DNA from 2 places in the Lentzea sp. CA-135723 genome. Region 2 is predicted to be linked to the other one. Evidence: riboswitches for the same ligand, from Rfam matches in the RefSeq annotation. Region 2 holds a riboswitch; the other holds the start of a gene.

Region 1 (15,618 bases), on a different contig from region 2:
GCGACTGGTCGTCCCACACCGGCCGGACGCCGAGCAGCGAGAACACCTCGGCGATGTCGTCGCCGGACGTGCGCATCGCGGACGTGCCCCAGACCGACAGGCCGACCGAGGGCGGCCACTCGCCGTCGTTCTCGTCGCGGTAGCGGGCGAGCAGCGAGTCGGCCATCGCCTGGCCGGTCTCCCACGCGAGCCGCGACGGGATGGCCTTCGGGTCGACCGAGTAGAAGTTGCGGCCGGTCGGCAGCACGTTCACCAGGCCGCGCAGCGGAGAACCGGAGGGGCCTGCCGGGATGTAGCCGCCGTCCAGCGCGTGCAGGACGTTCGTCATCTCGTCGGTGGTGCGCGCGAGCCTCGGCACGACCTCGACGGCCGCGAACTCCAGGATCTTCCGCACGTCCTCCGACTCGTGCAGACCCGCCGCGGCCGCGCGGTCCCAGCCGGCGTCCTCCATCGCCTGGACGAGCGCGCGGGCCTCTTCCTCAACCGCGTCAACGTCTTCGCGGCCCGTGGTGGTGAGCCCGAGCGCTTCCCGCAAGCCCGGCAGCGCGGCGACCTGACCGCCCCACATCTGCCGTGCCTGCAACATGGCGAGCACGAGGTTGACCCGCACGCTTCCGGTCGGCGCCTCGCCAAGGATGTGCAGGCCGTCGCGGATCTGCACGTCCTTGACCTCGCACAGCCAGCCGTCGACGTGCAGGATGAACTCGTCGAACTCCGCGTCGTGCGGGCGGTCCTCCATGCCGAGGTCGTGGTCGAGCTTGGCGGCCTTGATCAGCGTCCAGATCTGCGCGCGGATCGCCGGCACCTTGGCCGGGTCCATCGCGGAGATGTTGCCGTACTCGTCCAGCAACTGCTCCAGGCGCGCGATGTCGCCGTAGCTGTCGGCGCGGGCCATCGGCGGCACGAGGTGGTCGACCAGCGTGGCGTGCGCACGGCGCTTGGCCTGCGTGCCCTCGCCGGGGTCGTTGACGAGGAACGGGTAGATCAGCGGCAGGTCGCCGAGCGCCGCGTCCGTGCCGCAGGACGCCGACATGCCGACGGTCTTGCCGGGCAACCACTCCAGGTTGCCGTGCTTGCCGACGTGCACGACCGCGTCCGCGCCGAAGTTCGACTCGACCCACCGGTACGCCGCGAGGTAGTGGTGCGACGGCGGCAAGTCGGGGTCGTGGTAGATCGCGATGGGGTTCTCGCCGAACCCGCGCGGCGGCTGCACGATCACCGCGACGTTGCCGGACCGCAGCGCGGCCAGCACGATCTCGCCGTCCTTGGACTTGGAGTGGTCGACGAAGAGCGTGCCGGGCGCCTCGCCCCAGTGCTCCCGCATCGACTCGCGGAAGTCGTCCGGCATCGTCTCGTAGAACTCGCGGTAGTCGGCAGCGGCGATGCGGATCGGGTTGCTCTCGAACTGCTCCTGCGTGAGCCAGTCGGCGTCCTGGCCACCGGCGGCGATCAACGCGTGGATGAGCTTGTCGCCGTCGAGCTCGTCGACGCCCGGCAGCTCGTCGCCGATGTCGTACCCGTGCTCCCGCATGGCCTTCAACAGCCGGACGGTGGACGCGGGCGTGTCGAGGCCGACGGCGTTGCCGATGCGCGAGTGCTTCGTCGGGTACGCCGACAGCATCACGACGATCTTGCGTTCGACGACGGGGATGTGCCGGAGCCTGCCGTGCCGCACCGCGATGCCCGCGACGCGCAGCGCCCGTTCCGGGTCGGCGACGTAGACGGTGAGGCCGTCCTCGTCGATCTCCTTGAAGGAGAACGGAACCGTGATGATCCGGCCGTCGAACTCCGGGATCGCGACCTGGGTCGCGGTGTCCAGAGGAGACAGTCCGTCGTCGTTCTCGTCCCACGTCTCACGGCTGGAGGTGAGGCACAGGCCTTGGAGGATCGGCACGTCCAGCGCGGCGAGCGCGCCAACGTCCCACGCGTCGTCGTCACCGCCGGCCGAGGCCTTGGCGGGGTTCGTGCCGCCCGCCGCGAGCACCGTGACGACCAGCGCGTCGGCCTTGCGGAGCGTGTCGAGCAGCTCGGGTTCGGCGGTGCGGAGCGAGGAGCAGTAGACCGGCAGGGCCTTGCCGCCCTTGGCCTCGATGGCGTCGCACAGCGCGTGCACGAACGCCGTGTTCCCGGCGACGTGGTGCGCGCGGTAGTAGAGCACCGCGACCGTGGGGCCTTCGGCCGTCGTCTCTTCCCGTTCCAGCACACCCCACGTGGGGGTCGCCGCGGGGGCCGCGAAGCCGTGGCCGGTCAGCAGCACGGTGTCGGAGAGGAACTTGTGCAGCTCGGTGAGGTTCGCCGGGCCGCCGTGCGCGAGGTAGAGGTGCGCCTCCGCACACACGCCACCGGGCACCGTCGACAGCTCCATGAGCGCCGCGTCGGGCTGCATCTCACCGCCGAGCACGACGACGGGCAGCCCGCAGGCCAGCAGCCAGTCGAGCCCTTCCTCCCACATCCTGCGGCCACCGAGGATGCGCACGAGGACCAGCTCGACATCGTCCACGAGCCCGGGAAGGTCGTCGACGGTGGTGCGCGCCGGGTTGCCGAGCCGGTACTCGGCACCGCTCGCACGCGCCGACAGCAGGTCGGTGTCGGAGGTCGACAGCAGCAGGATCACGCAGGCTCCATCCCTCGTGGGGTCCTCGCCCCAGGTTGCGGGTGACGGCCGAAGCGGAGTTCCTGACTCCCAGCGTCGTGCGCTGGTCACAGTGGCGGGACCGCGCCGGATTCACACCGGCTTCCTCCTGCGCTTCGTCGTTCGGGCTCACCCTAACCGGCGGGTTACAGTCCGACCTATGCGTAGTCACCCGGATGCCTGCCCCGGCGCCGTCGAGCTGCATCAGGCGGCTGACGGTGGGCTGGCGCGCATCCGGGTGCCGGGCGGCACCCTCTCCGCTGCTCAGTGGGACGTCGTGCGAGGTGCGGCTCTGGAGCTCGGGTCCGGCGCGGTGGAGCTGACCTCGCGGGCGAACCTCCAGATCAGAGGCCTGTCGGACGGCGTGGAACTGGGTGCGCGGCTGGCCGCGGCGGGGCTGCTGCCGTCGGCGACGCACGAGCGGATGCGCAACATCATCGCGGCGCCGCTGGAGGACAACCAGGCGCTGGTCGACGAGATCGACGAGACGCTGTGCGCGGACGCCTCGCTGGCCGGGCTGCCGGGGCGCTTCCTGGTGACGGCAGGTGCCGCGGTGAGCGGGCTCGGCGGTGACTTCGGGCTGGTCAACGAGCCGTCCGGCGGCTTCGTGCTGCTTCTCGCCGGCGCCGACACGGGCGTTCGCGTCACCGACCCCGTCGACGCCCTCCTGTCCGCCGCCCGCCTCTTCCAGCAGGTGCGCGGCACGGCCTGGCGCCTGTCCGAAGTGGACGACGGTGTGCGAAAGATCACCGCCCACTTCGGCATTTCCGACGCCCCGCGCGTCACCCCGGCTGTGACTCCTGTCGCACCTTCACCGTTGACCCCAGGCGTTCCACTCGGCCGCCTCGACGCTGAGCAACTCCCCGGCGTCGCCCTGCGCCTGACCCCGTGGCGCAGCCTGGTCGTGCCGGCCGGCACCGACACCACCGGCCTCATCACCGACCCGCGCTCCCCCTGGCACGGCGTCAGCGCCTGCACCGGCCGCCCCGGCTGCGCCAAGTCGCTCTCCGACGTACGCGCCGATGCACGCGCCTGGCTCAACATGCCCCACCACACACACGGGCCAGGCCGGGTACCCCCAATTTCGATTCTAGGGAGCAGGTCCGACAGTCCTGGCGCTGTGCACTGGTCGGGCTGTGCCCGCCGCTGCGGCCGCCCGGCGGGCGAAGTGATCGAGTTCGTCGCGACCGGCGACGGCTACGAGGAGATCCGTTGACGCAGTACATCAAGGACGGGGCGGAGATCTACCGCCAGTCCTTCGCCACCATCCGCGCGGAGTCGGACCTCACCGGGTTCCCCGACGACGTCGCGAAGGTCGTCGTCCGCATGATCCACGCGTGCGGCATGACCGACCTGCCCGCCGACGTCGCGTTCTCCCCGAACGTCGTCCGCGACGCGCGCGCGGCCCTGCGCAGCGGTGCGCCGATCCTGTGCGACGCCAACATGGTCGCGTCCGGCGTGACCCGCCGCCGGCTGCCGCAGGACAACGAAGTCCTTTGCTTCCTGCAGGACCCGCGAACACCCGGACTGGCCAAGGCCATCGGCAACACGCGCAGCGCCGCCGCCCTCGAGCTCCTGCAGGACCGGTTCGGCGGTGCGGTGATCGCGATCGGCAACGCGCCCACGGCGTTGTTCCACCTCCTCGACCTCATCGCCGCCGGGGCGCCGCGGCCCGCCGCGATCCTCGGCATCCCGGTCGGGTTCATCGGGGCCGCGGAGTCCAAGGAAGCTTTGGCCGCAACGGATCTGGAGCACCTCGTGGTGCGCGGACGGCGCGGCGGCAGTGCCATGACGGCGGCGGCCATCAACGCGATCGCGAGCGAGGAAGAGTGACGGGCAAACTTTACGGCGTCGGCCTGGGTCCCGGTGACCCCGAACTCGTGACGGTCAAGGCCGCGCGGCTCATCAGCGAGGCCGACGTGGTGGCGTTCCACAGCGCGCGGCACGGCAGGTCCGTCGCGAAAACCATTGCGGCGCCGTACTTCCGCGACGGCCAGATCATGGAACAGCTCGTCTACCCGGTCACCACCGAGGACACCGACGACTACCAGGGCGAGATCGACTCGTTCTACGAGGAGGCCGCCGCCAAGCTGGCCGCGCACCTCGACGCGGGCCGCACGGTCGTCGTGCTCGCCGCGGGAGACCCGTTCTTCTACGGCTCCTACATGCACATGCACAAACGCCTCCAAGACCGCTACGAGTGGGAGGTCGTTCCCGGCGTCACGTCGGTGAGCGGCGCGTCCGCGGTCCTCGGCACCCCGCTCGTCGAACGCGACGAGGTGCTCACGATCCTGCCCGGCACCCTCCCGCCCGCCGAACTGGCGAGCCGCCTCGCCGACACCGACTGCGCGGCGATCCTCAAGCTGGGCCGCACTTTCGGCAACGTCCGCAGCGCGCTCGAAGCGTCCGGCCGGCTCGACGGCGCCTGGTACGTCGAGCGCGCCACCACCGGCAGGCAGAAGATGTCGCCGCTGGCCGACGTCGACCCCGGCGAGGTGCCGTACTTCTCGCTCGCCCTGCTGCCGAGCCGGTCGAAGCCCGCCAAGCCCAGGGGCGAGGTCGTCGTCATCGGTCTCGGCCCCGGCGACCGCGCGTGGCTCACCCCGGAGGCCCGCCAGGAGCTGGAGGCCGCCGACGAGCTGGTCGGGTACAGCACCTACCTCGACCGGGTGCCGGCACGCCCCGGTCAGAAGAAGCACTCCTCGCACAACCAGGTCGAGTCCGAACGCGCCGCCTTCGCGCTGGACCTCGCCCGCAAGGGCGCGCGCGTCGCGGTGATCTCCTCCGGCGACCCCGGCGTCTTCGCGATGGCCACGGCGGTCCTCGAAGTGGCGGCGGAGACCGGCGACGTGCCGGTGCGCGTCCTCCCCGGCGTCACGGCCGCGAACGCCGTGGCCGCCAAGGCGGGCGCGCCGCTCGGCCACGACTACGCGGTGATCTCGCTGAGCGACCGCCTCAAGCCGTGGGACGTCATCGCCGAACGGCTCGAAGCCACCGCCAAGGCAGATCTGGTGATCGCGATCTACAACCCGGCGTCCAAGGCCCGCACCCATCAGGTGGCGGACATGCGCGACCTGCTGCTCCGGCACCGCGCACCGGAGACCCCGGTCGTCGTCGGACGTGACGTCGGCGGCCTGGAGGAGGAGATCCGCGTCCTCACGCTCGGCACCCTGGACCCGACCACGATCGACATGCGCTGCCTGCTGATCATCGGCTCGTCCCAGACGGTCGTGACTCCTGAGGGCGTCGTGTTCACACCCCGGCGGTACCCGACCAGCTGACGGCGTCGTCCACGGAGGCCACCACTTCCGCCGGCGGGAGCGGTGGCCTGCGCACGACCACTACCGGAATCCCGAGCTGCTCGGCGGCGTCGAGCTTGGCCGACGTCATCGGCCCGCCGCTGTCCTTGGTGACGAGCACGTCGACCGCCCGCGACCGCATCAGCTCCAGCTCACCGTCCACGGTGAACGGACCGCGCGCGAGCAGCACCTCGATCCGGTGCGGCAGCGGCGGTTCCGGCGGCTCGACCATCCGCGCCAGGAACCACTGCGGGCACCCGGCGAACTCCGCCAGGTCCTGCCGCCCGGTCGTCAGGAACACCCGCTCCCCCGGCAACGACCGCGCGGCCTCGGCGACGCTGTCCACCCACGTCCAGCCGGGCCTGGGCTCGAAACCGGGCCGCCGCAGGACCAGCAACGGCACGCCGACCTGCTGACAGGCCTCGAAGGCGTTCTGGGTGATCCGCCGCGCGAACGGGTGCGTCGCGTCGATCACGGCCCTGACATCGTTGTCCCGCAACCACTGCGCGAGCCCGTCGACACCGCCGAACCCGCCGATGCGCACCTCGCCCGCGGGGAGGGCGGGACTGCTGACCCGCCCGGCCAGCGACGAGACGACCCGGCGGCGCGGAACGACAGACCCGCCCTCCTCGACCGCACCGGCCACCAGCCGCCGCGCGAGGTCCCGCGCCTCCCCCGTGCCACCGAGGACGAGGATCATCGAACGCGGGTGGCCGAGTACAGGTGGCTGTCCGGGAACTGCGTCGCCCCCAGCACCCGTCCCACGATGATCACCGCGGTCCGCTTGATCCCGGCCGCCGCGACCTGCGCCGCGATGTCGTCCAACGTCCCGCGCAACACCACTTCGTCGGCACGCGACGCGTACGCCACGACCGCCACCGGGCAGTCCCGGCCGTAGTTCGGCACGAGCTCGGCGACGACGTCCGAGATCCGCTGCACGGCCAGGTGCAGCACGAGCGTCGCGCGACTGCGCCCCAGCGTGTCCAGGTCCTCGCCCTCGGGCATCGGCGTGGCGCGCTGCGAGGTGCGCGTCAGGATCACCGTCTGTCCCACGCCGGGCACGGTGAGTTCGCGCTGCAACGACGCCGCGGCGGCGGCGAAGGCGGGCACCCCCGGCGTGACGTCGTACTCGATGCCCAACGCGTCCAACCGGCGCATCTGCTCTGCCATCGCGCTGAACACCGCCGGATCGCCGGAGTGCAGCCGCGCCACGTCGAGCCCGGCCTCGGCGGCCGCGACCAGTTCGGCGACGATCTCGTCCAGGGTCAGCTCGGCCGTGTCGACCCTGCGCGCGCCCGGTGGGCAGAAGTCCAGCAGTTCCACCGGCACCAGCGCGCCGGCGTACAGGCACACCGGTGACGAGGCGATCAGCGACTGCCCGCGCACGGTGATGAGATCGGCCGCCCCTGGTCCGGCGCCGATGAAGTGCACGGTCACTTGATGACGCTCCACGTGGTCACGGGCATGTGCGGCCGCCACCCGGTGAACTTGCCGACCGCCGACCCGCGGTTCACGGCTATCCGCACCAGGTCGCCGCCGAGCTTCGCGTACCACTGCGCCACGACGGCCTCGGACTCGAGCGTCACGGCGTTCACCACCAAACGACCGCCGGAAGCCAAGGCGTCCCAGCAGGCCTGGAGCACGCCGGGCACGGTCACCCCGCCGCCAACGAAGATCGCGTCGGGCTTCTCCAGGCCCTGCAACGCCTCCGGTGCCCGTCCGATGTGGACCTCCACGCCCGGCACGCCCAGAGACGCAGCGTTACGACCGATTCGCTCTGCGCGTTCGGCCGACTGCTCGACGGCGATGGCGCGGCACGTCGGATGCGTGCGCGCCCACTCGATCGCGATCGAGCCCGATCCGGACCCGACGTCCCACAGCACCTGCCCGGGCAGCGGCGCCAATCTCGACAGCGAAATAGCCCGCACCTCTCGCTTCGTCAGCTGGCCATCGGATTCGTACACGTCGTCGGGCAGTCCGGGAACCCGCGAGAAAGCGCTCCCGCCGTACTCGATCGCGATCACGCACAGCGGGTCCGAGTCCTGCCCGGACCAAGGGTAAACCCGCTCGGCGGCACCACCTAGCTGTTCGAGCACGATGATCGGTCCGGCAAGCGCCGCAACGGTCTCCGGGTCACCACCGAGCACGAGCACGCGCCGTCCCGGCGTCAACACGGGGCGTAGCAGGTCGGCCGAACGAGCCACCAGCGACACGACCTCGACCTCGTTCAACGCCCACCCGAGCCGCGCGCAGGCGAGCGACACCGACGACGGGTGCGGGATCACCGTGACGCGTTCTCCCAGCAACCGCACCAGCGTCGTGCCGATGCCGTGGAACATCGGATCCCCGGACGCGAGCACGCACACGTCCCGATGTGTTTCGAAAAGTCCCGGCAGTGCCGGCACCAGCGGCGACGGCCACGCCACCCGCTCGAACTCCCCCGGCACCAGGTCGAGCTGCCGCCGCGACCCCATCAGCACACGTGAGCTGGAAACAGCCTGTTGGGCGGCAGGCGAAAGCCCGTCCCACCCGTCGGCGCCGATGCCGACGACCACGACGTCAGACACTGCCGCTGACCCGCTTCACCTGGATCTCGATCACGACGCGCTGCGGGTTGACGCGCGGCTGCCGGTAGCGCACCGCATACCGCCGTTCGGCGTCCTCAACGGATTCCACGTCGTCGCGCACGACGGCGGGACCCTCCAACGTGGACCAACGCCGACCGTCCACCTGGCACACCGCCGCGTACCCGGCCCTGCGCACGTGCCTGACCTTCCACGACGCGCCGGACGTGATCACCCGCGCGACACCGGCCTCCTGGTCGAGCGTCACCCCGACCGGCACCACCTGCACAGTCCCGTCCGGACGGACCGTGGACAACGTGCACAGGTGCCGTTCGGTCCAGAACTCGGTGAACTCGGGGCCGCGCTCGATCGACATGGACCGATCATAGGCGGGCGCAGCGATGCGGCCCGTCACCAGGAGGAGGTGACGGGCCGCACTTCAGGGCTGCTCTACGGGTAGCTGATGACGTTCACCGGGACCGTGCCCGGCGGTGTCACCCCACCCACGTCGTTGACCACGTGGGTGATCGTGCCCTGGTAGTTGAGCGACACGGTCAGCAGGTTGTGCAGCCGCACGCCGGACCTGTTGGGCACCTCGAACGCGTGCTCGGCGCGCACCGACGGGTTGACGTTGAAGAAGCAGTAGCTGCCCAGACCCCACGCCTCGTGCGAGGTGACGCTGTCCGCGACCTTGTAGGCCGCGTAGCCCGTCACGCCGTTGGGCGCGTTCCAGGACGCCTGGTTGGGCACGTCGTACGGCATCTCGTTCTGGAAGAAGATGGTCCGCCCGCCGTTGCCGTTCCAGATCACCTGGTACTTCTGGTAGTGCTCGACGAACAGGCCGGTGGCCAGCACGTTGTTGCCGTTCACGACCAGGCCGGTGTCACCGATGGCCTCGTTCCAGCCCCAGGTGCCGGCGTTGCCGTGGTCGGCGCGCCAGATCCAGGTGTGGTCGATGATCGTGTTGTGGCTGTTGACCACGAGGCTGTTCGTCGCCTTGCCCGCGATCGCGCCGCCGACGCGGAAGAACACGTCCTGCAGCGTGGTCGGGTTGGACGCGTGCGACGCCGACGAGCCGGCCGGGCCGACCGTCAGCAGCGAGTTCGACAGCGTGGTGCCCGCGTCGAACAGGATGCCCTTGATCCGCACGCCGTCGACGTCCGCGACCTGCATCGCGGTGACGCCGTTCTGCGGCACGATCGTCGCGTAGCCGATGCCCAGCACCACGGTGTTCGGCCGGGTGATGTTGATCGTCTGGTTGACGTTGTAGATGCCGGGCGTGAAGAACAGGTTGCAGCCGTTGCCGAGCGCCGCGTTGATCGTGGCGGCCGTGTCGCCGGCCTTCACGACGTAGAACTCGCTCATCGGCTGCGACGTGCCGGGCGTGCCGCCGTTGATCCACGAAGCGCCGGAGGCGTTGGTGCGCAACGAGGGCAGGAACACCCGGTACTTGCCGTTCTCGAAGTAGAGGTACGGCACGTCGCGGGAGATCGGCGTCGTCGCCAGGTTGGTCGACGGCGGGTTCGGGAAGGTGGTGGCCGGTGCCCCGGGCGTGCCGGAGAACACCATGTTCCACACGCCGCCGTTCCAGCTGCCGTAGTTGGAGTCGCGGGTGTACCACTGCTGCTGCGACACCGACGCCGTCTGGCCGCTGACGCGCGTGTCCGCCGTGTAGCCGCCGGACGCGAACCCGTAGCTCGCCGGGTAGAGCGCGAGGTTGCCGCGGACGTCCATGCGGCGGAACGGCGCGGCCTGCGCGACGGCCCACCGGTTGGTGCCGCTGCTCGGCACCACGGCCATGTTCTCGGCGGAGCGCCAGAAGTTCTGCAGCGCCACACCCTTGTCGGACTCGTTGAACGCGTCCACGGTGATGTCACCGTTGATCACGACGTCACCGGGGTTCTTGCCGAGCCCCGAAACCGACGTGTAGTAGCCGACGTCGTCGTGGATGCCGCTGTAGGTGCCGGGCTTGAACAGGTGCGCGACCCGCCGCGGTGCCATCTGCGCGGTGATCGTGTCCTTCTGGTTGTTGAAGTCGATGTCGAGCTGCGTCTGGATGCTCGTCGCCGACATGCTCGGGTCGAAGATCCGGGTGTTGGGCCCGAAGTTCGGCGTGTCGGACTGCAGACATCCCTGCTGCGTCCCGATCGTGTAGGTCGCGCTGGCCACGGCCGAGTTCGCGAGCCCGGACCTGATGCCGATCGCCTGCACGGTCCGGCTGCTGGACACGGAGATCGGCCCGCTGTAGACCGGCGAGCTGCCGGTCGGCGTCGAACCGTCCACTGTGTACCGGATCGTCGCACCGGACGTGCTCGTCGAGATCGTGACCGTCTGCGCGGACGCGTAGGCGCCACCGGGCGGGCTGAACGTCGGCGTGGCGACCGGCGTGCCGATCACGTAGGACGCGCTGCCCACCGCCGAGTTCGGCTGACCGGACTTGATGCCGATGGCGTTGATGGTCCTGTTGCTGGACACGCTGATCGGCCCGCTGTACACCGGGCTGCTCGTCGTCGGCGTAGACCCGTCCGTGGTGTAGCGGATCGTCGCGCCGCTGGTCGACGTCGAGATCGTCACCGTCTGCGCCGTCGAGTACGTGCCGCCGGGCGGGCTGAACGCCGGGGTGGCCACCGGTTGCGCCGCACCCTGGTGGGTGTAGCTGAAGTGCGGCGTGTCGTACTGCGGACCGCTCTTCTCGTAGGTGAACCAGTAGTCGACGACCGTGCCGGACGACAGCGACCCGACGGTCTTCTGCCAGGTCCCGGCGTTGTTGGTCATCCGGAAGTTCTGCTGCGTTTGGCCGGAGATCAGGTAGTGCACGTCGACGTAGTTGGCAGGGGTCGTCGGCGTGAAGTTGATCCGGGCCTGAGTCGCGTCGATCGCGGTCACGTTCTGCGTGTAGTCGTCGGCCGCGTGGGCGGCCTGGACCGTCGCCAATGACGACAGGGCAATCGCTGCGGCGGCAAGTCCCCGCCGCCATCTCGTCTTTGAGAGCGCTCTCACACCTGGAACGGTAAAGCCGAGATGTCAGCTTTGGAAGACGTAAGTTACTGGAAAGCTCGAACGCTCTAGCGGCACGCGATCCCGGTCCCCGCTTTGTTTTCACCCGAACGAGCACCCGATTGGCCGAAAGGCTCGGCTGGGACCCGAGCAAGGTCTCAACGGTTGAGAACGGCAGGGCACGGGCCAGCGAGGTCGATCCGATCCAGTACTTGTCCATGTGCGGCAAGGACATCGACTTCATCAGCGACTTCCGGCGCCGCTACCAGTACGCCTTCGACGAGTACATCGTGCAGGTGTCGGGCAACCTCCGCACCGTCGGCAAGGCCGAGGCGACCACGGTGACGATCACCAGCTACGACACGATGGTCGTGCCGGGTCTCCACCAGATTCCCGAGTACGCCACGGAGGTCTACCAGGCACACGGCACGGTCTCGGAGAAGCGCATCCCCGAACTCGTGCAGTGCCGAACGGACCGCCAGTAGCAATACGAGAAGGCGAACCCGGTCGCCTGCAGCGAGTCCGAGTTCGCGCGCGTCCTCGTGCAAGACCTCGGTGCGATCGCGAAGGCACGGCAGCTCTTCGAACGCTTGGCGAAAGTCGCGCTGAACCACGGGCAGACGCGCCACAGGCCGGCCCAATACCTGACCCAGCCGATCGGAGTGGGGTGAGTCCGCCCCCAGCCAGCCGCACGCCGGCGCCCCGGCAGAGCAGCTCGTCGTCGGCACAGCAGCCCACGACGTAGAAGAACGCCGGCGGCGACGTGCTCGCGTTCCCGCCTGACAGAGCCTGGTCCGGCTAGTTACTGCATGTTGCTGACGTGGCGGTGCGCGGCGTCGGCCGTGCAGGCGTAGAGCTGCAGGTTGTAGCTGCGCCCGATCATCAGCATCGTCGGCTCGTTCGGCGACGGGAACGGCGGGTGCTCGCCCTCCGCGTCCTCTACCGGCTGCCAGGCGCCCAGGCCGTCCCACTCCGCACTGGCCAGGGTGAGCAGCGGGGTGACGTCCGCAGAACAATCGGGGCAGGACATCGGGAACGGGTCGGAGAAGCTCCACGGCCCGTGCCCACCGGCCTTGGTGCCGTCGGCCACCGCCAGGGTCAGCTGGTACCTCCCGTGGTCCCCGTCCTCCCACTCGCGGACCCGCTCGGCCAGGTCGCGCGGCAGGCAGTGCGGTGCCGGGTACTCCGTGACCTCTTCCGGGTGCAGCACGCACGGCTGCGGCAGGTAGTGCTCCTCCACGGCGGCGGGCAAAGGCGCCTCGACCGGGTCGGTCACGTCGGCGACGACTCGCCAGCGCAGTGCGGTGGTGGGCACGTAGCCCTCGTCCTCGTGGTCGAACGGGCACCACAGCACCTGCAGCAGGTCCGCGCCGCCCGGGCTGGGCAGGCCGGGCACGTCGCGCGCGTACAACTGGGCGACCGGCACCATTGGCAACGGGCCGTCCACCGCGATCTCCTCGCCGTCGTCCACCCGGTCGACGACGAGCTTCTCCCGCTCTGTCAACAGGTTCTGGCCGGGCGGGCGCGGGCGTGCCCACGCCTCGGCGAGGATTCGCCGGCGTGCCAGCACGTCCGGCACGGAAGCGCCTTCGAGCACTGGGCCGGCGTGCTCGGGACACGTCGGCCACGGCTCGTCCGACGGCCACAGGAGTGGGCCGCCGATCGAGCTGTCCGCGGCCGTCGGCTCGCCCGGCCTGGGGTGCAGGCGCACGGTGGTGCGTGCGAGCGGGGCCAGGCCGGGGATCAGCGCCGCGATGTCGACCGGGCGCGGCGGGGTGGTGCGGACCATGGCGGTGATCGTAGCCGCGGGGTCAGGTGCCGCGGTTCTCGTTGAGGTAGTTGTAGATCGTGTAGCGGGTGACCCCGAGGTCGGCCGCCAGCGCGTCCACCGCGTCGCGGATGAGGAAGTAGCCCGCCTCGTCCAGCACGCGGACGACCTGCGACTTGTGCACCTTCTTCATCAGTTCGACCGGCACGCCCACGTCGGCGATGGCCTTCTCGACCAGGACGCGTTGCAGCGTGTCCACGTCCTGCGGGAACGACTCGACCGGGCCCGAGGCCTCGTGGGCCGCGAGTTTGTTGACGCACAGGCATCCCACGGCGACGCCCGCCGCGTCGCGGACGAAGGTGGTGGAGGACCAGATGGCCCTGCCGTCCGGGGCGTAGGTCTCGTAGCCGGGCATGTCGGTGGTGGTGCCACGCCGGACGAGACCCAGCAGCAGGTCCGTCATCGGGCCGCCCACCTGGCGGCCGGTCAGCGAACCGGCGATCGCGATGATCGAGTTCGGCAGCCGGGACAGGTCGTGCACGACGACCTCGGTGTCCGGGCCCAGCGCCGAGGCGAGGCTGTCGATCGTCGGGACCAGCGCCGACAGAGCCGCGGGAATCGGTGAGGTCGCCGTGCCGGACAACGACTTCAGCGCCGCGCGCACCCGTTCCAGCGTGCCGCGCGAGGTGGTGGCGTGCGGGGACAGCCGGACGTGCTCCGGGCGCACGGTGGCGGTGACGCCGAAGGCGTTCAACGCCTCCCCGACCACCGAGGCCGCCTCGGGCATGGTGAAGGCGAGGATGCCGGCCCTGCGGTCGCGCGCCGACACGATCTTGCCGCCGGCCGACAGCACGATCTCCTCGACCTCGCCGACGATCTCGCTCACGGCGGCGTCCAAAGCGGACACCCCGGCCAGTTCCACGAGTTCCAACGCTTCGGCGAACGCTCCGGACACGACCGGCGAGAGGTTCGTGATGTTCCAGGAGGCGGCGTCCGGGGCCGCGTCGTGCACTGAGTCGTCGAACAGGCCCGCGTCGAGCGCGCCCGTCCAGCCCGACAGCACGGGCGACAACCGTTCCAGGGCGCGGTCCGACAGCACGGCGAAACCGGTGCTCCAGCCCGCCCGCAGCCACTTCTGGCCGCCGACCACGAGCACGTCGGCGACCTCCCACGGCTCGTCCACCACGCCGAAGCCCTGGATGCCGTCCACGATCAGCAGCCGGTCGCCGACGGTCTCGCGCAACGCCGCCAGGTCCGCGCGGTAGCCGGTGCGGAAGTCCACAGCGGACACCGACAGTGCCGACACCTCGGCGGTCAGGGCAACGGAGACGGCGGCCGGGTGCACCGGGCCGTCCAGCACGACCGACGGGAGGCCCGCCCGCACCCACGGGTAGGTGTTGGACGGGAACTCCGCCGCCGAGTACATGACCGTGCCGGACAGCCCGAACGCCGCCTGGAACAGGCCGACCGACGTGTTCGGCACGAGCGCCACGTGGTCGGTGTCCGTGCGGCACAGGCGTGCCACGGCCGCCTTCACCCGTTGCTCCTCGCGCATCAGGGTGTCCACAGTGGAGGGACCGGCCAGCGAGGCCTGTTCCATCAGCCGCGAGGTCGCGGTGACCACCGGCAGGGACGGCGGGCCGAAGCGGGCGAAGTCGAGATACCCCTCGGGTTCGCGGAACTGGGAGAGGTACGAGGCGTCGATCAACTCAGAGCACCTTTGCGAGGAACTGTTGCGTGCGCGGCTGCTGCGGATTGTCCAGGACGTCGGCGGGCGTGCCGGACTCCACCACCGCGCCGTCGACCAGGAACACCACGCGGTCGGCGACCGAGCGGGCGAAGCCGATCTCGTGAGTGACCACGATCATCGTCATGCCGTCGCGGGCGAGCGAGGTCATCACGTCGAGCACCTCGCCGACCAGCTCCGGGTCCAACGCGGACGTGGGCTCGTCGAACAGCATCAGCTTGGGCTTCATCGCCAGAGCACGCGCGATCGCAACACGTTGCTGCTGACCGCCGGACAGCTGGCCGGGGTACGAACCGGCCTTCTCGCCCAGTCCCACCCGGTCCAGCAGCCGCACCGCCTCCGCGCGCACCTCGGCACGGGAGCGCCCCAGCACCTGGACCGGGCCCTCCATGACGTTCTCGAGCGCCGTGCGGTGCGGGAAGAGGTTGAACCGCTGGAACACCATGCCGACGTCCCGCCGCTGCCGGGCGACGTCCTTCTCCCTCAGCTCGTACAGCTTGCCCTGGTGCGCCCGGAACCCGACCGGCACGCCGTCGACCCAGATCCGTCCGGCGTCGATGGTCTCCAGGTGGTTCACGCACCGCAGGAACGTCGACTTGCCGGCACCGGAC
Region 2 (15,618 bases):
CCTGAAGCCGAACTGACCTCAGAGCACCAGGCCGACCGACATCGTCAGGAACACCGCCGCGCAAACAGCGTCGAGCGCGGTGGAGACCCCAGGCCGCTTCAACCGCCCGGCCACCGAGGAAGCCGCCAGCACGATCATCAGCTCCCACACCGCCGCCAGCCCGAGGAACACCACGGCGAGCAGGGCGAGCTGAGGCGCCGGTTCACCCGATCCGATGAACTGCGGCAGGAACGCCAGCGAGAACAGGATCATCTTCGGGTTCGTGATGTTGGTCAGGAAGCCCTGCCGGAACGGCCGCGCGCTCATGACCTCTTCCGGCTCGCCGCCGGAGCGCTTGATCAGCCCGCGCGTGATGGAAACCGCCAGGTAGAGCAAGTACCCGGCGCCGACCCACCGCAGCGCCACGAGCACCATCGGATACCGGGCGAGCACCACCCCGAGCCCGGAGATCACCAGGCCGACCTGCACCGCCGCGGCCGAGTGGATCCCGCCCAGGGCCAGCAGCCCGGCACGTGTCCCGGACCGCAGTGACGTGCGCAGGAGCAGGAACGCGTCCACGCCGGGGGTCACGATGACGACCGCGCACGCGATGAGGAAGGCCGGAACCTGGCTGAAGTCGAACAACACCGTCAATACCCCCGTGATCTATGCCACTGACCGCAAAATCTCCGGCCGAACGGAAAACTAGCACAAGAATCTCCGGTTTTGACGCCGTCCTAGCGCGATCGCTACCGTTGGTGACCGATCGTCCACCTGGCGCAACGAGGAGTGGTCCGTGAGGGGTAAGCGGCTTGCCGTGCTGGTAGCGGTGATCGCGCTGGTCAGCGGCGGTACGACGGCCGATGCGATCGTTGGGGGGACACCCGCGCGGGTGGCGGACACCCCGTGGGTTGTGGCGATCACCACCACGGACGGTCAGCTGATCTGCGGCGGCGCGCTCGTCGCCGAGAACAAGGTCATGACGGCCGCGCACTGCGTCACGCTCAAGGGCGTGCTCGGCAAGAACCAGCGCCCGCCGGAGCAGCTCCGGGTCGTGGCGGGCCGCACGGACCTGCGCGACAAGGCCGAAGGCGTCGACGCGGCGGTGAGCAGCGTGTGGCGGCACCCGGACTACGTCGAGGTCACCAAGGGCGACGACGTGGCGATCCTGACGCTCGCGCAGCCGGTGCCCTACCGGACGATCGCGCTCGGCGAGGTCGGGGACGACGGCGTGGTGCTCGGCTGGGGGCGCACGGCGGAGAACGTGCCGCCGGCCATGACGCTGCGCAAGGTGACGGTGCCGATCCTGTCCGACTCCGAGTGCCTGCTCAAGGAACCCGACTACCGGCCGGGCGCGATGCTGTGCGCCGGGCGGGGTGGCCGGGACGCGTGCACCGGCGACTCGGGCGGGCCGCTCGTCGTGCGCGGCCGGCTCGCGGGGGTCGTGTCGTTCGGCCGAGGCTGCGCACGGCCAGATGAACCTGGTGTCTACACCCGGCTCGCGAACTACCGGCAGACGCTGGGCTTCTGATATCCACGACCAGGTGCGAACCACACAGTTTCCCGCCACCCTGCGGCGGCAGTGGGGCCTCGACCTGAGCCCCGACCAGCTCTACGCGATCCTGCGCCTGCGGCAGGACGTCTTCGTCGTGGAGCAGAACTGCGTCTACGCCGACGTCGACGGCCGCGACCTCGACCAGGGCACCCGGCACTTCTGGCTGGAAGCGGAAGGCTCGCACGAGCCGCTCGCGTACCTCCGGCTGCTCGAAGACCCCGACGGCACGCTCCGGATCGGCCGCGTCGCCACCGCGCGCATGGCCCGCGGCCGCGGGTACAGCCGCCGGCTCATGCAGGCGGCGATCGCGGACATCGGCAGCACACCGGCGGTGCTCGACGCGCAGACGTACGTCGCCGACTTCTACGCGTCGTTCGGGTTCGTGGCCGAAGGGGCCGAGTTCATCGAGGACGGGATTCCACACCTGCGGATGCGGCGCTCTCCCTGATCACGCGCACCGCGCGCTCGATGTCGGCCTCGGTCAGATCGGCGCGCGCGGTGAGCCGCAGCCTGCTGATCTGGTCCGGCACCGACGGCGGCCGGAAGCAGCCGACGACCACACCGCTCGTGCGGCACGTCTCGGCCCACCGGAACGCCTGCTCCGGTCCCGGCGCCCGCACGCTCACGACGGCCGCGGTCGGCGTGCTGACCTGGAACCCGGCCTCCTTCAGCCGGTTGCTCAGGTCGTGCGCCACGGTCAGCGCGCGCTCGGGACGGTCCGGCTCCTCGCGCAGGATCCTGATCGCCGCGAGGGCCGCCGCCGCGCTGCTCGGCGCGAGGCCGGTGTCGAAGATGAACGGCCGGGCGGTGTCGATCAGGTGCTTGACCACGCGCGACGGGCCGAGCACCGCGCCGCCCATCGCGCCCAGCGACTTGCTCAGCGTCAGCGTCGTGATCACGTCCGGCTGCTTGATGAGGCCCGCCTCGGCGACGGCACCGCGGCCACCCGGCCCGACCACGCCCAGGCCGTGCGCGTCGTCCACCACCAGCGCCGCACCGGTCTCCCGGCACACGGCGTGCAGCTCGTTCAGCGGGGCGATGTCGCCGTCGACGCTGAACACCGAGTCCGTGACCACGATCGCGCGCCTCTTGCCGCGGGTCTCCAGCGCGTGCCGGACCTTGCCGACGTCGCAGTGGTCCGCGACGACGACGTCGGCCTTCGACAGCCGCGTGCCGTCGATCAGCGAGGCGTGGATGTGCTGGTCGGCGACGATCGCCGTGCCGGGGCCGGACAACGCCGTGACCGCGGCGAGGTTCGCCATGTAGCCGCTGCTGAACACCAGCGCGGACTGCGAGCCGCAGAAGTTCGCGAGCTCGAACTCCAGCTCGGCGTGCAGCTCGGTCGAGCCCGTGACCAGGCGCGATCCCGTGGCGCCCGCACCCCACTTCAGCGTGGCGGCCGCGGCGGCACCGGCGACGCGCTTGTCCTTGGCGAGCCCGAGGTAGTCGTTGCTCGCGAGGTCGAGGTCCGCCGAGTCCGACGTGCGCGGCCGCAGGCGCCGGCTCAGACCGGCCTTGGCTCGCGCTTCAGAGCGGACGTCGATCCAGTCGAACGTCGACTCACCAGGACTGGAAATCGCCTCAGTTGTGCTCACGGTCACCGCCTGAGTCTCCCATCCGCCCGCTAGCGTGCCGCTCGTGGACCTGTTCACCTTCACGCGCGCCGAACTCACCTCTCCGGTGCAGTTCCTCGGCGGGCGCTGGGTGGTGTCCGACTACGACGACGTGCGCGCCGTGCTGGCCGATCCCGTCACCTACCTGCCCGACAACGCGCTGACCGCCGTGACGCCGGTGGCCCCGGCGGCGTTGCGGTCACTGGTCAGGGCGCGCTTCTCGCTCCCGCCGACGCTCGCGAACAACGGGGCGGAGTCCCACGCCGGACTGCGGCGGCTCGTGGCGTCGTTCTTCACGGCCGCGCGCGTCGCCGCTGCGGAGCCTCGCATCCACGAACTCGTTTTGGAACGCCTGGGTGGCACGGATCTCAGCCAAATGGATCTTGTATCGGACCTCGCCTGGGACCTGCCCGCGATCGTGCTGATGGAGCTGCTCGGCCTGCCCAATGTCGACATACCGACTTTGAAGCGGTGGAGCTCGGGGTCGCTGGAGTTCTTCTGGGGCGACATCACCCGCGAACGCCAGCTGGAGCTGGTCGGCGACGTCGGCGACTTCCACCAGTGGCTGATCAAGCGCTACCACGCCCGCGACGGCGAGCTGTTCTGCGCGCTGGCCGACGCCGGCGTGTCCGCGGAGGACTCCGCCGGTCTCTGCTACTTCCTGCTGATCGCCGGCCAGGAGACCACGACCCAGCTGCTCTCGACGGCGTTGCGCCGGGCGTTGCAGGACCGGGACCTGTGGGCGCGGCTGCCGGAGCCGGGCGTCGCGGAGGCGTTCGTCGAGGACGTGCTGCGGACCGAGACGCCCGTCGTGACGTGGCGGCGACTGACCGCGCGTGAGGTCGTTCTGTCCGGTGTGCGCGTTCCCGCCGGTGCGGAGCTCGTGTTGTTGTTGAGCGGTAAGGAGACCGACCCGCGCCATCTGGCGTTCGGGTACGGCCGCCACTTCTGCCTCGGCGCCGGCCTGGCGCGCCTGGAGGCCGCCGTGACGTTGCGCACGGTGGCCGCGCACGAACCGTCGTTGCACCTGGTCGGGCCCAGGCCGGAGTGGCTGAACCTGCTGTCGTTCCGCGCGCCGAAGTCGGTGGCTGTGAGCCGCTGAGCTGAGGTTTGATGCTGGGGTGTTGAACCGTCAGCTTTCCGGAGTCCGCAAGAAGACGCTGCTGGAGTCGCTCGGCCCGGTGCCGGACGTCGACCCCGACCGCTACGGCGACGGCGGCCCGGTGGGTGCGCTGGAGGAGCGGGTCGCCGCGTTGCTGGGCACCGAGGCCGCGCTGTTCGTGCCGACCGGGACGATGGCGCAGCAGATCGCGTTGCGCTGCTGGGCGGACCGCACGCACAACCCGATCGTCGCGATGCACCCGCGGGCACATCCGCTGAACCACGAGGACGACGCGCTGACCGCGTTGTCCGGGCTGCGGCCGATCAGGGTGCGCGACGCCGACGTCGGCACCTGCCCCGAGCCGTTCGGGACGCTGCTGCTGGAGGTGCCGGACCGCGAGGCCGGGTTCGTCCTGCCGGCCTGGGAAGAGCTCGTGTCGGTGGTCGAGGCGGCCCGCGAACGGGACGCGGTCGTGCACCTCGACGGCGCGCGGCTGTGGGAGAGCACGTTCGGGCTGGGCAAGCCGCTGCCCGAGATCGCCGGCCTGTTCGACTCGGTCTACGTGTCGTTCTACAAGTCGCTGGAGGGCATCTCGGGTGCGGCGCTCGCGGGCACCCTGGACTTCGTCGAGCAGGCACGGGTCTGGCGGCACCGCTATGGCGGCATGCTGTTCCAGCAGTGGCCCGCCGCGTTGTCCGCGTTGCACGGCCTGGACACGGTGTTGCCTCGCCTCGGTGCGTACGTCGCGCACGCCAAGGTCGTCGCCGCCGCGATGGACCAGCCCGAACCTCACACGCACCAGTTCGCGCTGCACCTGCCCGGCGACCCGGCCCGGCTCAAGGAGCTGAGCGGGACGTTCCTCGGCGGGTTCTGGCAGGACGGGCCGCTCGCCAAGACCGAGGTGACCGTGGCCGAGCCTGCCCTGGAGTGGACGGCGGACGAGGTCAGGGCGGCGTGGACGGAGTTCCTCGGGTCGATCTAGCGACGTCGCTCACCTGGCTGTTGGACCCCGCCATGCGAAATGCGACGATGCCTGGGCTGTGAGGGGAGCGCGAGGAAGCCGGTGTGACTCCGGCGCCGTCCCGCGACTGTGACCGGCTTTGGACGCCGGAAGTCAGGAACTCGTCCCCCTCTTCACCTGACCGCGGGCGTGGACACCCGAGGAAGGACTTCGCCGAGCATGTTCCCGTTTTCGGCTGTCGTCGGCCATGACGACCTCCGGCTCGCCCTGCTGCTCAACGCCGTGCACCCCGGTATCGGCGGCGTGCTCGTCCGAGGTGAGAAGGGGACCGCGAAGTCGACCATCGTGCGCGCCCTGGCCGCGTTGCTGCCCGAGCTCGACGTCTCGGCCGGGTGCCGCTTCGGCTGCGCGCCCGGGACGGTGGACTGCCCCGACGCGCCGCACGACGGGGTGGAGCGGCGGCCCGCGCGGCTGGTCGAACTGCCCGTCGGCGCCACCGAGGACCGGCTGGTCGGGTCGCTCGACCTGGAGAAGGCGCTGACCGAGGGCGTGCGGGCGTTCCAGCCGGGGCTCCTGGCGGCGGCGCACCGGGGCGTGCTGTACGTCGACGAGGTCAACCTGCTGCACGACCACCTGGTCGACCTGCTGCTCGACGCCGCCGCGATGGGGCGCGCCCACGTCGAGCGCGAGGGCGTGTCGGTGTCGCACCCGTCGCAGTTCCTGCTGGTCGGCACGATGAACCCCGAGGAGGGCGAGCTGCGGCCGCAGCTGCTCGACCGGTTCGGGCTGACCGTGGCGGTGAAGGCCGCGCGGGACGTCGCCGTGCGCACCGAGGTGATCCGCCGCCGGCTCGCCTACGAGGCCGACCCGGCCGGGTTCGCGTCGAAGTGGGCGGACGAGGACCTGGCGTTGAAGCAGCAGATCACCGACGCCCGGTCGCGGCTGGCCGGAGTGTCCCTTCCGGACGGTGAGCTGCGCAGGATCGCCGCCGTCTGCGCCGCTTTCGAGGTCGACGGCATGCGCGCGGACCTCGTGGTCGCCCGTGCCGCGGTCGCCCACGCCGCGTGGCGGGGCGCCGACGCCGTCGAGGAGACCGACGTCGAGACCGCCGTCCGGCTCGCGCTGCCGCACCGGCGGCGGCGCGACCCGTTCGACGAGCCCGGCATCGAGGAGCAGCAGCTCGAGGACGCCATGAAGCAGGCGGCCGAGCACGCCGAGGAGCCGACTGACGAGGGTCCGGACGACGACGGCCCCGGTGGCGGCGAGCTGCCCGAACCGCAGGAAGGCCCCAAGGGCAACGGAAACGCGCCTGCGGACCGTCCGGCACCGGAGCCCTCGCCCGCGTTCAAGGCGCGGCTGCTGGAGGTCCCCGGGGTCGGCGAAGGCGCGCCGGGCAAGCGTTCCCGCGCCCGTGCCCGCACCGGCCGGGTCGTCCGTTCGTCCACAGTGGACGGCAACGGGCTGCACCTGGTCGACACGCTGACGACCGCCGCGCCGCACCAGGCTTCTCGGGGGCGGACTGGGCCTGGACTGCTGCTCACCGCCGCCGACCTGCGCAAGGCCGTGCGCGAGGGCAAGGAGTCGAACCTCGTCCTGTTCGTCGTCGACGCCTCCGGATCGATGGCCGCGCAGAAGCGGATGTCGGCGGTCAGCGGCGCGGTGATCTCGTTGCTGCGCGACGCCTACCAGCGCAGGGACAAGGTGGGCGTGGTGACGTTCCGCGGGCAGACCGCCGAGGTCGCGTTGCCTCCGACGACGTCCGTCGACGCGGCGGCGACCCGGTTGAAGAAGATGCGCACCGGCGGCCGGACCCCTCTCGCCGACGGACTGCTGAAGGCGCACCGCGTGCTGGAGATCGAACGGTTGCGGGACCCGCGCAAGCGCCCCCTGGTCGTGCTGCTGACGGACGGCAGGGCGACCTCGTCCGGCCTCGGCGGCGATCCGACCAAGGACGCGCTGAAGGCCGCCGGGCTGCTGGAGCAGACCGCCGTCGTGGTCGTCGACTGCGAGCAGGGCCACGTGCGCCTCGGCCTGGCGGCGAAGATCGCCGACGCGCTTCAGGGCACCTGCGTGCGGCTCGACCAGCTGTCCGCCGACCACCTCGCCGGCGTCGTCCGGGCCGCGTGAAGGAGAAACCCCAGTGCCCCAAGGACAACCCACCGAGGTCCCGAAGGACGGCCTGACCACCCGGCAGCGCCGCAACCGCCCGTTGCTCATGCTGCACACCGGCGAGATGAAGGGGAAGTCGACGTCGGCGTTCGGCATGGCGCTGCGCGGCTGGAACCAGGGCTGGGACATCGGCGTGTTCCAGTTCGTGAAGTCCGCCAAGTGGAAGGTGGGCGAGGAGTCCGCGTTCAAGGCGCTCGGCCGGCTGCACGACGAGACCGGCGAGGGCGGTGCCGTCGAGTGGCACAAGATGGGCGAGGGCTGGTCCTGGACCCGCAAGCAGGGCACCGAGGACGACCACGCCTCCGCCGCGCGGGAGGGCTGGGCGGAGATCGCGCGCCGGCTGGCGTCGGAACGGCACGGGTTCTACGTGCTGGACGAGTTCACCTACCCGCTGCACTGGGGGTGGATCGACGTGGACGAGGTGGTGTCCGCGCTGGTCTCGCGGCCTGGGCACCAGCACGTGGTGATCACCGGGCGGTACGCGCCGCAGAGGTTGGTGGACGCGGCGGACCTCGTGGTGGAGATGACGAAGGTCAAGCACCCGATGGACGCCGGGCAGAAGGGGCAGCGGGGGATCGAGTGGTGAGTGGACCGTTCACGGGCTTCGTCTCCGGGCAGTCGGGGGACCGGGTGGCGAGTGGACCGTTCACGCGCCTCCTCGCCTTCGGGCAGCGGGCGGACCGGGTGGTGAGTGGACCGTTCAGGGCTTTCGCTTCCGGCCAGTTGGCGGACCAGGCGGTGAATGGACCGCTCACGCGCCCCCTGGCCTTCGGGCAGTCGGGAGACCGGGGGGTGAGTGGACCGTTCAGGGCCTTCGCTTCCGGACAACTGGCCAGCCGGGTGGTGAACGGACCGTTCACGGCCTCTGCTTCCGAGCAACTGGCTGGCCGCGTGACGAACGGACCGTTCACCGGTGCCCTCGCTTGCGGGCAGCCGAGGGATCGGGTGGTGAGTGGACCGTTCACAGCCGTCGCTTCCGGGCAGTCGGCGGATCGCTTGGTGAGTGGACCGTTCACGCGCGCCCTCGCCTTCGGGCAGCGGGGTGCGCGGTGGTGAACCGGCTCGTCATCGCCGCCCCGGCCTCCGGCAGCGGCAAGACCACCGTCGCCACCGGCCTGATGGCCGCGTTGCGCCGCACCGGTTCGCGGGTCGCGCCGTTCAAGGTCGGCCCCGACTACATCGACCCCGGCTACCACTCGCTCGCCACCGGCAAGCCCGGCCGCAACCTCGACCCGGTCATGGTCAGCGAACACCGGATCCCCGGCCTCTTCGCACACGGCGCCAAGGGGTCCGACATCGCCGTGGTCGAGGGCGTCATGGGCCTCTTCGACGGCCGCATCGACACCGCCGGCATCGGCTCCACCGCGCACGTCGCCAAGCTGATCAACGCACCCGTGCTGTTCGTCGTGGACGCGCGCGGGCAGAGCCGGTCGCTGGCCGCGTTGCTGCACGGGTTCCGCGGCTACGACCCGACGGTCCGGCTCGGCGGCGTGATCCTCAACCAGGTCGGGTCGGAACGGCACGAGCAGGTGCTGCGGTCGGCGTGCGACGAGGTGGGGCTCGACGTGCTCGGGGTGCTGCCGCGCGATCCGCAGTTCTCCTTGCCCTCACGGCACTTGGGGCTCGTGACGGCGGCCGAGCACGGTGCCGAGGCCGTCGCCGCCGTGGACGCGATCGCCGCCGCCGTGGCCAAGCACGTGGATCTCGACGCGGTGCGCAGGCTCGCGTCGTCGGTGCCCGCGATGGCCGTGGCGCAGTGGGAACCGGAGGTCTCCCGGGTCGCCGGCGAACCGGTGGTCGCGGTCGCGGGTGGGGCGGCGTTCACGTTCGGCTACGCCGAGCACGTCGAGGTGCTGAAGGCGGCGGGTGCGGCGGTCGCGGTCCTGGACCCGCTGCACGACGAGGACCTGCCGGAGGGCACGGCCGGGCTGGTGTTGCCGGGCGGATTTCCTGAACAGCACGCGGAAGCCCTGTCGGCCAACGCGAAGTTGCGCGCGGCGGTCGCTCGGTTCGCTCGATCGGGTGCGCCGGTGCACGCCGAGTGCGGAGGGTTGCTGTACCTCGCGCGGTCGCTCGACGGGCACCCGATGTGCGGCGTGCTCGACGCCGAGGGGTTCATGACGCCCAAGTTGACCTTGGGCTATCGGGACGCGGTGGCGTCCGCGAGTTCGCCGCTGCACACCCCTGGCAGCCGCGTGACCGGCCACGAGTTCCACCGCACGCAGCTGTCCACACCGCACTCGGACCCGCCCGCGTGGCATTGGCGCGGCGTCGACTCGCGGCCCGTCGCGGAGGGTTTCGTGGTGGGTGGCGTGCACGCGTCGTACCTCCACACGCACCCGGCGGGCGATCCGGAAGCGGTAGCCCGGTTCGTGCGGGCCTGCCACCCGTTCGTGGCCGGAGTGGCAGACGGTACGGTCACCGTCCAAGCCTCTCTCCCCAAACCCCCTGTGGAGCTGTCGTGACGACGACCGGTCGGGTCTCCTTCGTCGGCGCCGGTCCCGGTGCCGCCGACCTCATCACCCTCCGCGGCGCGCGCCGCATCGCGGAGGCCGACGTCGTCATCTGGGCCCCGAGCGCGGTGGACGTCGAGTGCGTCCGCGAGCACGCGCGCGCCGACGCCGACCTGGTCGACTTCTCGCGCGTGACGCAGGAGGAGATCACCGACCTGTACCGCCGCGCCGCCGCGTCGCGCCAGGTCGTCGTGCGCCTGCACGCGGGTGACGCCGCGACCGGCGGTGGCGTGCAGGACCAGCACGACCTGTGCGTCCGCCTCGGCCTCGAGGTCGAGGTGGTGCCGGGCGTGTCCGTCGTCGCCGCGGCGGCCGCCAAGATCGGCCGCGAGCTCACCACGACCGAGGCGTCCTCGACGGTGCTGATCTCGCCGGAGAGCAGCGAGCGCGTCCAGGAGTTCGCGGCGCTGCAGACCACGATGGCCGCGACGGTCTCGGGTGCGCGCACCGGCCAGTTCGTGGAGAAGCTGCTGGCGGGCGGCTACACCGAGGACACCCCGGTCGTCGTCGCGTACAAGGTGAGCCAGGCCGACGAGGTCGTCGTGCACACCACGGTCGGCGCGCTGGAGTCGGTCGTGAAGCAGCACAAGCTGTACCGCCCCACGCTCTTCCTGGTCGGCGCGGCCGTGAAGGCCCCGACCCGCCGCGTCTCGGCCACCGCCACCGCGTCCGCCGACGAACCGCTGCGCGCCGCCCGCCCGACCCGCTGGTCCCGCCGAGCCGCCTCGCGCATCGCGACGCGCACCGACGAGCCGATCCCCGCGGCCGCTCCTGCTGCCGCTCCCGCCGAGTCGAACCCGGCGTGGACGGCGGTCGAGGAAATACAGCAGTCCGTCCGCAAGCCCGTCGAGGAACCGGCCCCGAAGCCGAAGCTGGTCGTCGTCGCGGCCGACAAGCCGAAGCCGCCGACCGTCAACGCCTCCACGGCCACGCCCCGCAAGAGGCAGGCCCGCAAGGCCAGGCGGTCAGCTGACTGATGTCGCTCGAACAGCTGCAGAAGGCAGCCGCCCGCCCCGCCGAGGTCGTCGACGCGGCGGACGGCCTCCGCCCAGCGCTCAACGTGTGCCGGGCCCACTCCACCGTCATCGTGAAACTGGCCGACGGCATCGGCCCGGCCGAGATCGGCGCGGGCCTCGCGGGCTGGCGCAGGACCCTGACCGTGCAGGACGGCGACGACCTGATCCCGATCGACCCGCGCGACGCCGTCACCCGCCGCTGGACCGCCCCCACCGCCGTGCTGTGCCTGGCGGACAACGAGTTCCTCCAGTCCCGCGACGGCTGGGCACTCCCCGACGACTCCTTCGCCACCCGAACCCACGTGCTCGGCGCCGAGGTCCGCGCCTTCGTGCTGGCCCGCCTCGCCCCACGCCCCGGCGTGCTGGTGTGGGACGTCCTGGCAGGCTCGGGCGCGGTAGGCGTGGAGTGCGCGAGGCTGGGCGCCGCCGTGATCGCGGTCGAACCGGACCCCGTGCAGTGCGTGCGCATCATCGCGAACGCCTCCGCGCACGGCGTCGACGTCCGCGTCGAGGAGTCAGAGCTGGACGCGGCCGCGTTGCCGCGTCCCGACGCGGTGTTCGTGGGTCGCGGCAACCTGAGCGCGGTGAAGGCCTCCGCCGCCGTGTCGGCGAAGCGGGTCGTGGTGGCGACGGAGAGCGTGGACGAGATCGTGCCCGCGCGGGACGCGCTGGCGGCGGCCGGGTACGAGGTGGAGGGGGTCCACTGGACCGCGTCGCGCCTGCTGGACTCGGGCTTCGCGCCGGCCGTCCCGGTGACGGTGCTGTGGGGCACGAAGAAGTGAGCGGCCGGTTCGTGCGGCTCGCCGGACGTGAGGGCGCCGCCGGTACGCCTGGGCTTGGGTCGGTGGCCGGGGGATCGGGTGTGAACGGTCCACTCGCGCCGCCTGCTGGGTGTGAAGGTGCCGCCGGTGCGCCCAGCTTCGGGTCGCTGGCTGCGACTGCGGGTGTGAGCGGGCCGTTCGCGCCGCCTGCTGGGCGTGAAGGTGCCGCCGGTGCGCCCAGCTTCGGGTCGCCGGCAGCGAGGGCGGGTGTGAGCGGTCCGTTCGCGCCGCGTGCTGGGTGTGAAGGTGCCGCCGGCGTGCCCAGTTTCGGCTCGGTGTCTGGGAGTGCGGGTGTGAGCGGTCCATTCGTGCGGGCTGTCTGCAGCGGAGGCGTTCTGGCTGTGAACGGTCCACTCGCGCCGCCTGCTCACCGCAGCGCCCTCCTGCCCGCCGCCTTCTCACCGCAACTCGCCCTCGTGCCGCCTGTTCAGCGCGGTGCCCTCAGGGCAGCCGTCTTCCCGCCGCAGCCCAGCCTCGTGTCCTCCACCTCCTCCGCCCCTTCGCCCACCACCTCCACCCCCTTCCAGCCGCCGGGAGCGCGCGCGTGATCGGAGTGTTCGCGGGGCCCGCCCAGCGCGGTGACGCCGCCGACCTGGCCGGCCTCCTCGGTGCCGACGCCGTCGTCCCCGACGGTCCCGTCAAACCCGCCGTCCGCAGTCTCTGGCCCCGCCTCGGCGCCGTCGTGCTGTTCCTCGACGCCGCCACCGCCGTCCGCCTCGTGGCGCCGCTGCTGCGGGACCGGCGGTCCGATCCGGCTGTGGTGTGCGTGGACCCGCACTTCGTCGTGGCGCTGGCGGGTGACGCGGACGTCTTCACCCGGCACGTCGCCGACCTGCTCAACCGCACCGCCGTGGTGACGACCGGGCCGTCCATCGACTCCATGCTGGACGAACTCGTCGAGCAGCTCGACGCCACCGCGGACGGGGACGTCGCCGCCTGCACCGCCGCCATCGAGGCCGGCGAGAAGGTGGTGCTGCGCAACCCGTTGAACTTCCCGCTGCCCGCGCTGCCGCCCAACGTCGTGCCGGGTGGCGAGGACGCGACGTGGGTGATCGTCGTCGACGACCGGGCCGGGACCAGCAAGGAGAACGTGCTGCGGATCGTGCCGCGCACGCTCGTGGTCGGGGTCGGTTCCACGCGGGGTGCTTCGGCCACCAGCGTGGGGGCGGCACTGTCCGAACTGGACGCCACGGGTGGCCTGGACCTGAGGGCCATCAAGGCGTTCGCGACGGCGGACAACAAGGCGGACGAACCCGGCATCGTGGACGCCGTGGAGGACTGGGGTTTCTGGCACGGGGACACCGCGGAGCTGCTGACGTTCCCGACGGAGGAGCTCGCGGAGATCGACGTGCCGAACCCGAGCTCGGTCGTGCGCAACTCGATGGGCACCGCGAGTGTCGCCGAGGCGGCCGCGATCAAGGGCGCGCGGAGTCTCGGGCACGGCGGTCCGGTCGAGTTGGCGGCCGAGAAGTTCAAGCGGGACAACGTGACCGTCGCCGCGGCACGGGTGTTGCCGCGCGGGCGGCTCGCGTTGGTCGGGCTCGGGCCGGGGGCCGCGGAGCAACGCACGCCGCGGGCGGAAGCGGAAATTCGGCGCGCCGCCTACGTCGTCGGGACGAAAGAGGCGATCGACGCGGTGGGTCCGCTTTTGCGGGCCGGTACGGAAGTTCGGCTCGACGGCGCGTGCGATTTGGCCGCTCAGGGCGCGGCCGTCGCGTTCGTCGCATTCGGAACCGGACCAACGCTGGACATTCCGGTCGAAGCCGACGTAATTGTTGTTCCCGGAGTCTGGGAAAGCTGATGTTTTTCCTTCTTTCGTAGGGTCAGCAACGAAGTTTTCTTGATTAGCGTCGCCATGCACACGGCCCACCCCTGCACCGGGCCCGAAAGCACTGGAGACCGGCATGAGAGCCCGTCGTCTTGTTGCTGTCGCCTGCACCGCCGGCGTCGCACTGTCCCTGCTGACGATCAACGCCCAGGCCGCCGCGCCGAAGGAAGGCCTGCGCCTGCTGGCCGTGCGCGACTCGCTGACCGCCACGCACACCTGGTACGAGCAGACGTTCGACGGAAAACCCGTGCTGGGCGCCTACTACGTCGAGCACGTCGACAAGGCGACCGGCGCGAAGACCGTCGACGACGGCCGCCTCACGGTCGGCGCGGTCGACGTCACGCCCGCCATCACCGCCGAGGACGCCAAGGCCAGGACCGCCACCCCGGAAGCGGCGAACCTCAAGGTGCTGCCCGGTACCGGACTCGTCTACGAGGTGATCTCCGACCACGGCAAGGGTTCCGAACGCACCCTCGTGCACGCGGAGTCCGGCGCGGTCGTGCGCACCGAGAGCCTGGTCAAGCACGCCAACGGCACCGGCAAGGTGTTCAGCCCGAACCCCGTGTCGTCGCAGCAGAACCAGAACCTCAAGGACAGCAACGACGCCGACTCGGCCGTGCCCGCCGCCGCGTACAAGTCGGTCACGCTGTCCAATCTGGACGGTTCCGGCTACCTCAAGGGCAGCTACGCCCAGCTGACCGGCGCCAAGAGCAAGCTCGCCTACAACAAGAACAACCAGTTCAACTACACGCGGAACAACGACTTCTTCGAGCAGGTGAACGCCTACTGGGGCGTCACGGAGGCGCAGAAGTACATCCAGGGCCTCGGCTTCAAGAACATCAACAACGAGTCCCAGAAGATCACCACCCTCGGCCTCACCGAGGACAACTCGTTCTACGACCCGAGCAAGGACCAGATCACGTTCGGCACCGGCGGTGTCGACGACGCCGAGGACGTCGAGGTCGTCTGGCACGAGCTCGGCCACGCCATCCAGGACGCCCAGGTGCCGGGCTTCGGCTCGTCGCTCGACGGCGGCTCGATCGGCGAGGGCTTCGGCGACTGGTGGGCGTTGATCATGTCCTCTCGCGACGCGCAGGACACGACCAAGACCCCGTTGGCGTGCATCATGGACTGGGACGCCACGGCGTACACCACCGATACGCCGCACTGCCTGCGCCGCACCGACACGAACCTGACGGTCAGCCAGCGCCAGAACGAGGTCCACTTCGACGGCCAGATCTGGTCGCGTGCCCTGTTCGACGTCTACAAGGCGTTCGGCAGGGACAAGGCGGCGAAGATCGTGCTGGAGGCGCAGTTCTCCTACACGCCGTCGACCACGTTCGCCCAGGCCGCCGCCGCGACGGTCGCCACGGCGAAGAAGCTCTACGGCGACGCGGACGCCGCCACGGTCAAGGCCGCGTTCACGGCCCGTGGCATCGCGGCCTGAGTCAACGGTGAAGTCGGACATGTCCGACTAATGGCGGTTACGCCGCCGAATCCCCGACCTTGACGCTGTGTGTGCCGTGCTTCACACCCTGCACACACAGCGTCAAGGGAAGGACTGGCAACATGGCGAAAACCCTGCGTCGCCTGATCGTGTCCATCGCGGTGACCGCGTTCGCGAGCATCTTCTTCGTCGCCCCCGCGGCCAACGCGGGCGACGTGTCGCCGATGATCGTCGGTGGCACGCGCGCGAGCACCGCGACCTACCCGTGGGTCGTCTACCTGGCGTCGACCTCGGGTTCGCAGTTCTGCGGCGGCACGCTGGTGAAGGCCAACAAGGTCGTCACCGCCGCGCACTGCGTCTCCGGCCGTTCCGCGTCCAGCACGCGCGTCGTGCACGGCCGTGACGACAAGCAGAGCACCGCGGGCACCGTCGCGAGCGTCACCCGCATCTGGGTGCACCCGAGCTACCGCACCGCGACGTCCGGCTTCGACGTGGCCGTGCTGACGCTCGACCGCAACATCAGCTCCGCCACCCTGCCGCTCGCCACGCCTGCCGACACCGCGCTCTACGCGGCGGGCAACTCCGCGCTGATCCTCGGCTGGGGCACCACCTCT

What was found. A riboswitch is a leader RNA that binds a small molecule or an ion and turns the genes downstream of it on or off. The one in region 2 is predicted to bind cobalamin.
Positions count from the first base shown of each region.
Region 1: linked by a shared signal. The riboswitch ahead of cobN (cobaltochelatase subunit CobN) and the one ahead of ACQEU1_RS34885 (putative cobaltochelatase) in region 2 are both predicted to bind cobalamin.

Region 1 is NZ_JBNJMK010000002.1:559,321-574,938, reverse strand. It holds gene cobN (cobaltochelatase subunit CobN) at 1-2,614, opposite strand, end outside; cobalamin riboswitch at 2,650-2,784, opposite strand; gene ACQEU1_RS38725 (hypothetical protein) at 2,793-3,848, shown strand; gene ACQEU1_RS38720 (precorrin-8X methylmutase) at 3,845-4,465, shown strand; gene ACQEU1_RS38715 (precorrin-2 C(20)-methyltransferase) at 4,462-5,913, shown strand; gene ACQEU1_RS38710 (cobalt-precorrin-6A reductase) at 5,885-6,631, opposite strand; gene cobM (precorrin-4 C(11)-methyltransferase) at 6,628-7,368, opposite strand; gene cbiE (precorrin-6y C5,15-methyltransferase (decarboxylating) subunit CbiE) at 7,365-8,498, opposite strand; gene ACQEU1_RS38695 (TIGR03618 family F420-dependent PPOX class oxidoreductase) at 8,491-8,871, opposite strand; gene ACQEU1_RS38690 (chitobiase/beta-hexosaminidase C-terminal domain-containing protein) at 8,946-11,381, opposite strand; gene ACQEU1_RS38685 (Scr1 family TA system antitoxin-like transcriptional regulator) at 11,615-11,977, shown strand; gene ACQEU1_RS38680 (hypothetical protein) at 12,295-13,281, opposite strand; gene ACQEU1_RS38675 (aminotransferase class V-fold PLP-dependent enzyme) at 13,304-14,968, opposite strand; gene ACQEU1_RS38670 (amino acid ABC transporter ATP-binding protein) at 14,970-15,618, opposite strand, start outside.
Region 2 is NZ_JBNJMK010000001.1:7,429,281-7,444,898, forward strand. It holds gene ACQEU1_RS34850 (S1 family serine peptidase) at 1-16, shown strand, start outside; gene ACQEU1_RS34855 (LysE family translocator) at 19-627, opposite strand; gene ACQEU1_RS34860 (serine protease) at 776-1,510, shown strand; gene ACQEU1_RS34865 (GNAT family N-acetyltransferase) at 1,524-1,982, shown strand; gene ACQEU1_RS34870 (8-amino-7-oxononanoate synthase) at 1,936-3,129, opposite strand; gene ACQEU1_RS34875 (hypothetical protein) at 3,173-4,249, shown strand; gene ACQEU1_RS34880 (threonine aldolase family protein) at 4,272-5,231, shown strand; cobalamin riboswitch at 5,260-5,393, shown strand; gene ACQEU1_RS34885 (putative cobaltochelatase) at 5,430-7,337, shown strand; gene cobO (cob(I)yrinic acid a,c-diamide adenosyltransferase) at 7,351-7,965, shown strand; gene ACQEU1_RS34895 (cobyrinate a,c-diamide synthase) at 8,432-9,844, shown strand; gene ACQEU1_RS34900 (cobalt-precorrin-4/precorrin-4 C(11)-methyltransferase) at 9,841-10,869, shown strand; gene ACQEU1_RS34905 (hypothetical protein) at 10,869-11,690, shown strand; gene ACQEU1_RS34910 (cobalamin biosynthesis protein) at 12,274-13,530, shown strand; gene ACQEU1_RS34915 (M36 family metallopeptidase) at 13,634-15,004, shown strand; gene ACQEU1_RS34920 (S1 family peptidase) at 15,127-15,618, shown strand, end outside.